One region of the Micromonospora sp. NPDC047465 genome, then DNA from elsewhere that is predicted to be linked to it. Evidence: riboswitches for the same ligand, from Rfam matches in the RefSeq annotation. Region 1 holds a riboswitch; each other region holds the start of a gene.
What was found. A riboswitch is a leader RNA that binds a small molecule or an ion and turns the genes downstream of it on or off. The one in region 1 is predicted to bind cobalamin.

Region 1 (3,268 bases):
GCCCGCGCCGTACGCGGCCGCGCGGTCGGGCTGGTGCCGCAGAGCCCCGCCACCGCGTTGACCCCCGTACGCACCGGCCGGCGGCTGCTGGCGGAGACCCTGCGCGCCCACGGGCACGCCCGCCGCGACGCGCCCTCGGCGGCCGAGCGGGTCGCCGCCGACGTCGGGCTCGACCCCGCCGACCTCGACCGCTACCCCCACGAGTTGTCCGGCGGCATGGCGCAACGCCTGGCCACCGCCCTCGCGCTCGCCCCCGACCCACCGCTGCTGCTCGCCGACGAACCCACCACCGGCCTCGACCGGCCCCTGGTCGACCACACCCTCGACCTGCTGCGCCGCCGCTGCGACGCCGGCAACGCCGTCCTGCTCATCACCCACGACCTGGCCGCCGCCCGTCGCGTCGCCGACACCGTCGCCGTCATGTACGCCAGCCGGGTCGTCGAGCGCCGGCCCACCGAGGCGCTGTTCGCCGCGCCCGCCCACCCCTACACCGCCGGCCTGCTCGACGCCCTGCCCGAGCGGGCGTTCCGCCCCGTGCCCGGCCACCCGCCGATGCTCACCGACCTGCCCGCCGGCTGCGCCTTCGCCCCGCGCTGCGACCGCGCCACCGACATCTGCCGCACGCCGCCCACCCCGGTCGTGGACGGCCCCGGCCAGGTCGCCTGCCACCACCCGCTGCCCGTCGGAGCGCCGGCATGACCACGACCACGGCCACCCGTCAACACGTCGGACCGGAGGCGACCGCCACCGCGCTCGCCGCCCACCAGGTCACCGTCGCCTACGGTCGGCAGCGCGTCCTCGACCGCGTCGACCTGCACGTCGCCCCCGGCGAGACGGTCGGGCTGCACGGGCCCTCGGGCAGCGGCAAGTCCACCCTGGCCCGGGTACTCGCCCTGCTGCACGCCCCCGACGCCGGGCACGTCACCCTCGACGGCCACCGGGTCGCCGGAGTCCGCCACCGGCTGCCGGCGGCCGTCCGCACCCGCGTCGCGATCCTGTTCCAGAGCCCACGCGCCGCCACCGACCCGCGGCTCAGCCTCGCGGACATCGTCGCCGAACCGCTCCGCGCCACCGGCGTACCGGCCGAGCAGGCCAGGGCCCGCGCGGCCGAGCTGGCCGACCTCGTCGGCCTCACCGCGGACCTGCTCGCCCGCCGCCCGCACGCGGTCAGCGACGGGCAGCTGCAACGGGCCTGCCTCGCCCGGGCGCTCGTGCACCGGCCGGCCTACCTGCTCTGCGACGAGGCCACCGCCATGCTCGACGCCTCCACCCAGGCCCACCTCGCCGCCGTCATCACCGACTACCAGCGAGAGCGCGGCGCCGGGGTCCTGCTGATCACCCACGACCCGGCCCTGATGGCCCGCTGGGCGACCCGGGTCGTCGACCTCCCGCCCCCGCCGGGGGCGTGAACGCCGCCGTCGCACGGTCCACAGTGGTGAAGAAGGCCGCTCCATGGCATTCGTCACCGTGGCATTCGGGGTCGGGCGCAGGCTAGGGTGACGCTGCCGTGGTGTTCGGGAAGCCGGTGGAAGACCGGTGCGGCCCTCGCCACTGTGATCGGGAAGTCCGCGGCCCTCGTCGTCAGAGGTCACTGGGCGTGTCGCACGCCTGGGAAGGCCGGCCACGGACGCACCTCCCGTCAGCCAGGAGACCGGCCACGGCACTGCGATGACCCGTCCACGAGGTGCTGGAAGGCGGTCCCGATGCGCGTACGCGCTGTGCGGTCCACCCTGTCCCGGCGCGTAGCCGCGCCCCTGTCCGTCCTCCTCGTCCTGCTCGGCGCCTGCGCCACGGACGACGACCCCGCCCCGGCGTCCGGCGCGCCGGCCACCCTGACCAACTGCGGCACGCCGGTCACCGTCGCCGCCCCGCCCCAGCGGGCGGTCACCCTGAACCAGCCCGCCACCGAGATCATGCTGGCGCTCGGCCTGGCCGACCGCATGGCCGGCACGGCGTACCTGGACGACGCGATCCTGCCGGAGCACGCCGCCGCGTACGCATCGGTGCCGGTGCTGTCCGGAAAGTACCCGGCCAAGGAGAAACTCCTGGAGACGGCGCCGGACTTCGTCTACGCCTCGTTCCACAGCGCCTTCGGCGACGAGGGCGTCGGCGACCGGGCCGCCCTGGCGGAGCTCGGTATCGGCACCTACCTCTCACCCGCCGGGTGCCCGAAGCAGCACCGGCCGGGGAAGCTCACCGTCGAGGACGTGTTCGCCGAGATCCGGGACGTCGCGGCCGTCTTCGGGGTGCCGGAGCGGGCCGAGAGGCTCATCGCCGACCACCGCGCCCGGATCGCCGCCGCTGCCGCCAGGCTCGACGGCACGCGGGACGTCTCCGTGCTCTGGTGGGACGCCGGCACCGACGCCCCGAGCGTGGGCGCCTGCTGCGGCAGCCCCAACATGATCATGTCGGCGGTCGGGGTCGACAACGCCTTCGGCGACCTCGCCGGCGGCTGGGCCGACACCAGTTGGGAGAGCGCCGTCGCGCGCGACCCCGACGCGATCGTGCTGGTCGACGCGACCTGGGACCCGGCCGCCGCGAAGCAGGCGTTCCTGGCCCGGCACCCCACCCTCAAGGACCTGCCCGCGGTGGCCGGGCAGCGGTTCGTCGTCGTCCCGTTCTCGTCCACCTCCGCCGGGGTGCGGGCGGTGCTCGGCGTCGAGGCGCTCGCGGCGGGGGTGGCGCAGCTTCCCGCCGGAGCGGGCCGCTGACCGCCGTGGCGCGCCGTACCGCCGTGGCCCACCGTCTCGCCGTGCCCCGTCGCCTCGCCGTGCGCGGTCGGGCCGGCGCGGGCTCCGGCACCACCGCCTCCGGGGTCCGGCGCGGCCGTCCCGTGGGCACGGTCGCGCTGCTGGTCACGTTGCTGGCGGGTCTGGTCGTGTCGATCGGGGCGGCCGTCACCGTCGGGCCGGCCGACATCCCCGTGTCGACGGTCTGGGCCGTCGTGGCCGACCGCCTGGGCCTGGCCCACGCCGACGTGCCGCTGCTGCGCGAGCACATCGTCTGGCGGCTGCGCCTGCCCCGGGTGCTCGGCGCCGCGGTGGTGGGCGCCGGGCTGGCGGCCGTCGGGGCGGTGACGCAGACCGTCACCCGCAACCCGCTGGCCGACCCGTACCTGCTCGGGGTCTCCTCCGGGGCGTCGCTCGGCGCGGTCGCGGTGCTCGTCCTCGGCGTCGGCGGCGGGGTCGCGACGCTCACCGGGGGCGCCTTCACCGGCGCGCTGGCCGCGTTCGCCGTCGTGGCGGTGGTGGCCGGCCGGCGGGCCGCG
Region 2 (3,268 bases), on a different contig from region 1:
GCGCCGTGCCGCTGCCGGCGACCCCGAACGGCAGTACGGCGAGCGCGGCGACGGCCATTCCCAGCGCGAGGCCCCGGCTGCCCGGCACACGGGCGCTGACCGCCTTGCCGAGCAGTACGTACCCGGCCCAGCCGACCGCGATGGCGACGCACAGCAGCAGCCCCACCCGGTCCATCCCGGTCCCGCCGAGCCCGCTGATCAGCAGCACCCCGCCGCCCGCCAGGACCGCCCACGCCACGTCGGCCGGCCGGCGGCTGCCGGCGAGCGACACCAGCAGCGGCCCCGCGAAACCGATGGTGACCGCCACGCCGAGCGGCACCCGGTGCAGCGCCGCGTAGAAAGCGAGGTTCATCAGCGCCAGGGTGAGCCCGAACGCCCCGACCAGGCCGGCGGCGCGCCAGCCCAGCCGCAGCCCGGGCCGGGCCACGAGCAGCAGGATCAGCGCGGCGAAGCCGAGCCGCAGCGTGGTCGTACCGCCGGCGCTGGTGCTGCCGAAGAGTTGCTTGGCGACGGCCGCACCGACCTGGGTGGAGAGCATGCCCAGCAGCATCAGCAGCGGCGGCGGCACGGCCCGGGGTCGGCCGAGGGCGACGGTCAGTCGGGCCGCCGGGTGGCCGGCCGGCAGCGGGCGGGAGGCGAGTGCGTACACCCGGACCACACTGGTCGCGGACGGCGCGGCGCGCGACCGGATTTCCACGCCCGGCCGGCGGTCCGGGGCGGCGGTCCGGCCCCTGGCCGGTCCGGCCCTGCCGGTCGGCGACGACCTCTACCCCGACGCGGGTGCCGCCGCCGGCCGGGCGGCGGGTCCGGGTGGCGCGGCGCTAGCATGCCGGGCGGCACGATCATGTGAGGTGCCCCGCGCGAGCGGGGAGAATCGGGAAGCCGGTGCGAATCCGGCACGGGCCCGCCGCGGTGACCGGGGAGCCACCGTCCACGCGCGAGAGCGCAGCCACTGGCCCGCCCGGGCCGGGAAGGCGGACGGCCAGGCGTCGATCCGGGAGTCCGAAGACCGGCCTCGCGGTCAGGTGCCCACGCCCGGAGCGTGGGCCGAGCGCAGCGGGAGCCTGCCTTGGATCTCTACGACGTCATCCATCGCCGCCGGGACGTCCGCGGCCAGTTCACCGGGGCGCCGGTGCCCGACGGGACGCTGCACCGCGTCCTGACCGCGGCGCACGCCGCGCCGAGCGTCGGCTACTCCCAGCCCTGGGACTTCGTCCTCGTCCGCGACCCCGAGCTACGGCGCCGGTTCCACGAGCACGTCCAGACCGAGCGGGACACCTTCGCCGCCACCCTGGACGGGGAGGCGGCCGAGCGGTTCGCCCGCATCAAGATCGACGGGGTGCTGGAGTCCACCCTGTCCGTGGTGGTCACCTACGACCCGGCCCGAGGTGGCCCCGCCGTGCTCGGGCGGCACGCCATCGCCGACACCGGGCTCTACTCGGCCTGCCTCGCCATCCAGAACCTCTGGCTGGCCGCCACCGCAGAGGGGCTCGGCGTCGGTTGGGTGTCGTTCTACCGGGAGCCTTGGCTGGCCGAACTGCTCGGCATCCCCGACGGCGTACGGCCGGTGGCGTGGCTCTGCCTCGGGCCGGTCACCCACTTCGAGGCCGTGCCCGACCTGGCCCGGCACGGCTGGCGGCAGAAGCGCCCGCTGGCCGAGGCGATCCACCACGACCGCTGGACGCCGCCGGACCGCTGACCGCACCACCGCGGAAGGGCGGGTGCCATCCGGCCGGTGCCCGCCCGGTTCCGGGCCGGCAGGGACCTCGTCACGCACCGCTGCGGATCCGTCACCGGATACCGGTTTGCGGTCGCTCCTGCCGGGAAGTCGGTACGGGTGCGAGCACTCATGACGAAGATCGAGCAGGCCTCCGCGCTGGACCGGATCGGCGACCGGTTGCAGCGGGCCGTCCAGGCCACCCTCCGCCCAAGGCGCGTCCGCGACCTGCTGCACGGCGTGTGGCTGGGGCACCCGCTGCACCCGGCGATGGTGCAGGTGCCGGTCGGCGCGTGGCTCAGCACGGCCGTGCTGGACCTGATGCCGGGGCAGCGCCGCGCCGCCACGACGCTGTGCGCGGTGGGCACCGTCAGTGCCCTGCCGGCCGCGGTCGCCGGGCTCAACGACTGGGCGGCCCTCGCCCGAGACCAGCGCCGGATCGGCCTGGTGCACGCCGCCTCCAACAGCGTCGGCCTCACGTTCTACGCCGGCTCCATCGCCGCCCGGATGACCGGCCGGCACAACCTCGGCCGTACGCTCGGCTTCCTCGGGCTCAGCGCCGCGAGCATGGGGGCGTACATCGGCGGGCACCTGGCGTACAAGCAGGGCGCGCAGGTCAACCAGAGCATCTCCGAGCTGCACCGGATGAGCGACGGCTGGCACTCGATCGCGGACATGTCCGCCCTGCCGCAGCGAAAGCTGATCACCCGGGAGATCGACGACGTCTCGGTGATCCTCTACCGGCACGGCGACGAGGTCACCGTGATGCTGGAGCGCTGCCCGCACCAGAGCGGCCCGCTCGGCGAGGGTGAGGTGCAGGAGATCGACGGGCACGCGTGCGTGGTCTGTCCGTGGCACGGCAGCACGTTCCGGCTCAACGGCGGCGAGGTCGTGCACGGGCCGTCCGGCAACGACCAGCAGGTCCTGCCCACCCGCATCGTCAACGGCATGCTGGAAACCCGCCTCCCCTGACCACCCACCCCACCCACCCACCCACCGATCAACGGGGGCGTCCGGGGGTTGGGGTGGGGTTGGGTGGGTCAGGGGCGGCGGTGGCGGCCGATTTGGGGTTCGCGGGTGGTGTCCGGGTGGGCGCGGGCCAGGGCGCCGGCCACCGGGTGGGGGCCGGTGGGCGCGTCGCGGGGGCCGCCCGGAGTGGTGCTGCTGCTCGGGATCGCGGTCGTCCCGGTGGGGGTGGTTGGGCCGGTGTCCCGGGGACTCGCGTTCCGTCCGGTTCCGCGACCCGTCCGGGCCCGTACGGTTCCGTCACGTTCGGTCGCGCGTCCGATTCCGCTGCGGCTGCCTCCGTTCCGCCCGGTGCCTCGACGGCGTGTGGTGGCGGTGCGGGCCGCGCCTGCCGGTACGCGGGCGGGGCGGCCGCGCAGGCCAAGGACCGCGCCGATCTGCGCGCCGACGATGCTCGCCACCGCCAGGACGGCGGAGACCGCGAGCGGTCGGTTCACGCGGTCGGGCTCGCCGGCCCGGGCCGCCCCGACCGTCAGCGTCGGGGCCTCGTCGCCGGGCGCGTCGGCCGGCGGCGGTGCCGGGGCC
Region 3 (3,268 bases), on a different contig from region 1:
GCGTGCCGACCAGGCGGTGGCCGAGGAACGGTTGCGCATCGCCCGGGACATCCACGACGTGGTCGGGCACAGCCTCAGCCTGATCGCCATGAAGGCGGCCGTCGCCAACCACCTGGCGGACAGCCATCCCGAGCAGGGCCGGGCCGCCCTGGGCACGATCGAGCGGGTCAGCCGGAGCGCGCTCGACGACATCCGGGTCGTGCTCGGCGCGCTGCGCGACCCGGCCGACACCGCGCCGAGCTTCGCCGAACTCGACCGGCTGGTCGAGGCCGTCCGGTCCGCCGGTGTCACCGTCGACGTCGACCGGGCGGCCGACCTGGCCCGGGTGCCCGCGGCCGTGCAGGCTTCGGCGTACCGCATCGTGCAAGAGGCGCTCACCAACGTGCTGCGCCATGCCGGCCCGACCCGCTGTCGGCTCGCCGTGGCGGTCGAGCCCGGGGTGCTGGCCGTCGCCGTCGTCGACGACGGGGGGTCGGGGCGCGCCGTCGGGCCGCCCGGCCACGGGCTGCGGGGCATGCGCGAGCGTGCCGTGATGCACGGCGGCACCGTGGAGGCCGGCGTCGAGCCCGGCGGCGGCTTCGCCGTGCGCGCCCGGCTGCCGTTCACCCCGGCGGTGTCGGACGATGGGTGAGCCCGTACGCGTGCTCCTGGCCGACGACGACGTGCTGCTGCGCGGCACCCTGCGGCTGCTGGTCGACGCCACCCCGGGAATGACCGTGGTGGCCGAGGCGGGCACCGGGCGGGCGGCCGTCGAACTCGCGAGGACGCATGCGCCCGAGGTGGTCCTGATGGACGTCCAGATGCCCGAGATGGACGGCATCACCGCCACCGAGCACGTCACCGCCGGCCGGGACGCGCCCCGGGTGCTCGTCCTCACCACCTTCGACCTCGACGATCACGTGTACCGGGCGCTGCGGGCCGGGGCGAGCGGCTTCCTGCTCAAGGACACGTCCCCCGTACGGCTGCTCGACGCGATCAGGGTGGTCGCCGCGGGCGAGGCGCTGCTGGCCCCCAGCGTCACCCGTCGGCTCATCGCCGAGTTCACCCGGATGCCGGCGGCCCGACGGGTGCCGGGACGGCTCGACGGGGTGACCCCGCGGGAGCGGGAGGTGTTGACGTTGATCACCCGCGGGATGTCCAACACCGAGATCGAGCAGCACCTGCACCTCAGCCGGGGCACCGTCAAGACGCACATCGGCCGGTTGATGACGAAGCTGGGCGTCCGCGACCGGGCGCAACTGGTGATCGCGGGCTACGAGTCGGGGCTCGCCGACCGGTGAGGTGACGTCGACCGTCGTGAACGCCGCGCCGGCCCGGCGGGTCGGCGTCCGATCCCGCCGCGTTGACCCGGGCACCGGGGGTGTGGCAGCATTCGCGGCCTGACGGCAGTGAAGGAAGCCGGTGCGATTCCGGCGCGGTCCCGCCACTGTCACCGGGGAGCGATCCCCCCTCGTGAGTCACGGCCGTGCGTGCGCGGTTGGAAGACCGGGGGTGAGCGTCGATCCGGGAGCCAGGATACTTCGGCCGTCGGGAGTGACCCCAGGGCGTGGACACCCGAGGAGGACCCGATGACGCACCGCGTCTCCGCCATCGACGATCATCGTCGCATCGTGCCCGGCCGCGCCAGCGCGCCGGCGAGCAGCCGCGTTTCCGCAGCCCCGTCCGGCCGCCGCGCCGCGCGTCCGGCCGGCCGTGGTGTGCCCGCCCCCGGCCGCCCCGCAGCGGTCGGACGCGTCGCCCGTCCCTGACGCCCGCACCGCGCCGCCCGACCCCGCCGGCCCGCCGGTGAGCCGCTCCCCGGCCCGCCGTACCCGCTGAACCGCGCCCACCCTCGTACCGCCCGATCGTCCTCGCGTCGATCCGGGCGTCACTCTCCGGAGCCGTCCGTGCGCATCCTGCTGCTGTCCACCGCCGACACCGACCTGCTCGCCGCCCGCGCCAGCGGCGCCGACTACCGCCTCGCCAACCCCGCCCGGGTCGCCGCCGACGCCGTGCCCGCGCTGCTCGACGGCGTGGACCTCGCGGTCGTACGCCTGCTCGGCGGCCGGCAGGCGTGGCCGGACGGGCTCGCCACGGTGCTGGCCTCCGGCGTGCCCACGGTCGTGCTCAGCGGCGAGGCCCTGCCGGACGCGGAGCTGATGGCGGCCTCCACCGTCCCCGCCGGAGTGGCCACCCAGGCGCTGGCCTACCTGGTCGAGGGCGGCCCCGGGAACCTCGCCCAGCTCGCCCGGTTCCTCTCCGACACGGTGCTGCTCACCGGCGAGGGGTTCGCCCCGCCCGCGCCCACCCCGACGTACGGCGTCCACGGCGACCGTCCCGTGCGGCCCGACCGGCCGACCGTCGGGATCGTCTTCTACCGGGCGCACGCCCTCGCCGGCAACACCGGCTTCGTCGACGCCCTCGCCGACGCCGTCGACGCGGCCGGCGGCAACCCGCTGCCGATCTTCTGCGGCTCGCTGCGCGGCCTCACCGCCGGCGCGGGACCGCTCGGGCTCTTCGGCCGCTGCGACGCCCTGCTGGTCACCGTGCTCGCCGCCGGCGGCACGGTCGCCGCCGACGCCTCCGGCGGGGGCGACGAGGACGCCTGGGACGTGGGCGCGCTCGCCGCCCTCGACGTGCCGGTGATCCAGGCGCTCTGCCTCACCAGCACCCGCGAGCAGTGGGCCGGCAGCGACGCCGGACTGTCCCCGCTGGACGCCGCGATGCAGGTGGCCATCCCCGAGTTCGACGGCCGGATCGTCACCGTGCCGTTCTCGTTCAAGCGGATCGACGCCGACGGGCTCTCCAGCTACGTCGCCGACCCGGAGCGGGCCGCCCGGGTGGCCGGCATCGCCGTGCGGCACGCCCGCCTGCGACACGTGCCCAACGCCGACAAGCGGCTCGCGGTCGTGCTCAGCTCCTACCCGACGAAGCACTCCCGGGTCGGCAACGCCGTCGGCCTGGACACCCCGGCCTCGGCGGTCCGGCTGCTCGCCGCCCTCGCCGAGGCCGGCTACCACCTCGGCGACGCCCCGGTGCCCGACGACGGGGACGCGCTCATCCACGCCCTCATCGCCGCCGGGGGACACGACGTCGAGTGGCTCACCCCGGAACAGCTCGCCGCAGCCGAGGCACGGGTGCCCGGGGCGACGTACCGGCGCTGGTTCGACCAGGCGCCGGCGGAACTGCGGGAGCGGATGCTCGCCCACTGGGGGGAGCCGCCCGGCGGGCTCTACACCGACGGCGGGGACATCGTGCTGGCCGGGCTGCGCTTCGGCAACGTGGTGCT

Region 2: it holds a riboswitch for cobalamin, as region 1 does, so the genes downstream of both, bluB (5,6-dimethylbenzimidazole synthase) here and ABZ793_RS06995 (ABC transporter substrate-binding protein) in region 1, are expected to answer to the same signal.
Region 3: it holds a riboswitch for cobalamin, as region 1 does, so the genes downstream of both, cobN (cobaltochelatase subunit CobN) here and ABZ793_RS06995 (ABC transporter substrate-binding protein) in region 1, are expected to answer to the same signal.

Annotation. Positions count from the first base shown of each region.
Region 1 covers NZ_JBEYTP010000004.1:282,160-285,427, forward strand. The annotation lists gene ABZ793_RS06985 (ABC transporter ATP-binding protein) at 1-699, shown strand, start outside; gene ABZ793_RS06990 (ATP-binding cassette domain-containing protein) at 696-1,409, shown strand; cobalamin riboswitch at 1,492-1,675, shown strand; gene ABZ793_RS06995 (ABC transporter substrate-binding protein) at 1,704-2,711, shown strand; gene ABZ793_RS07000 (iron chelate uptake ABC transporter family permease subunit) at 2,753-3,268, shown strand, end outside.
Region 2 covers NZ_JBEYTP010000001.1:76,918-80,185, reverse strand. The annotation lists gene ABZ793_RS00435 (EamA family transporter) at 1-649, opposite strand, end outside; cobalamin riboswitch at 833-1,033, shown strand; gene bluB (5,6-dimethylbenzimidazole synthase) at 1,070-1,699, shown strand; gene ABZ793_RS00425 (Rieske (2Fe-2S) protein) at 1,850-2,689, shown strand; partial or broken gene ABZ793_RS00420 (LysM peptidoglycan-binding domain-containing protein) at 3,067-3,268, opposite strand, start outside.
Region 3 covers NZ_JBEYTP010000024.1:75,355-78,622, reverse strand. The annotation lists gene ABZ793_RS21670 (sensor histidine kinase) at 1-631, shown strand, start outside; gene ABZ793_RS21665 (response regulator transcription factor) at 624-1,280, shown strand; cobalamin riboswitch at 1,392-1,521, shown strand; gene cobN (cobaltochelatase subunit CobN) at 1,887-3,268, shown strand, end outside.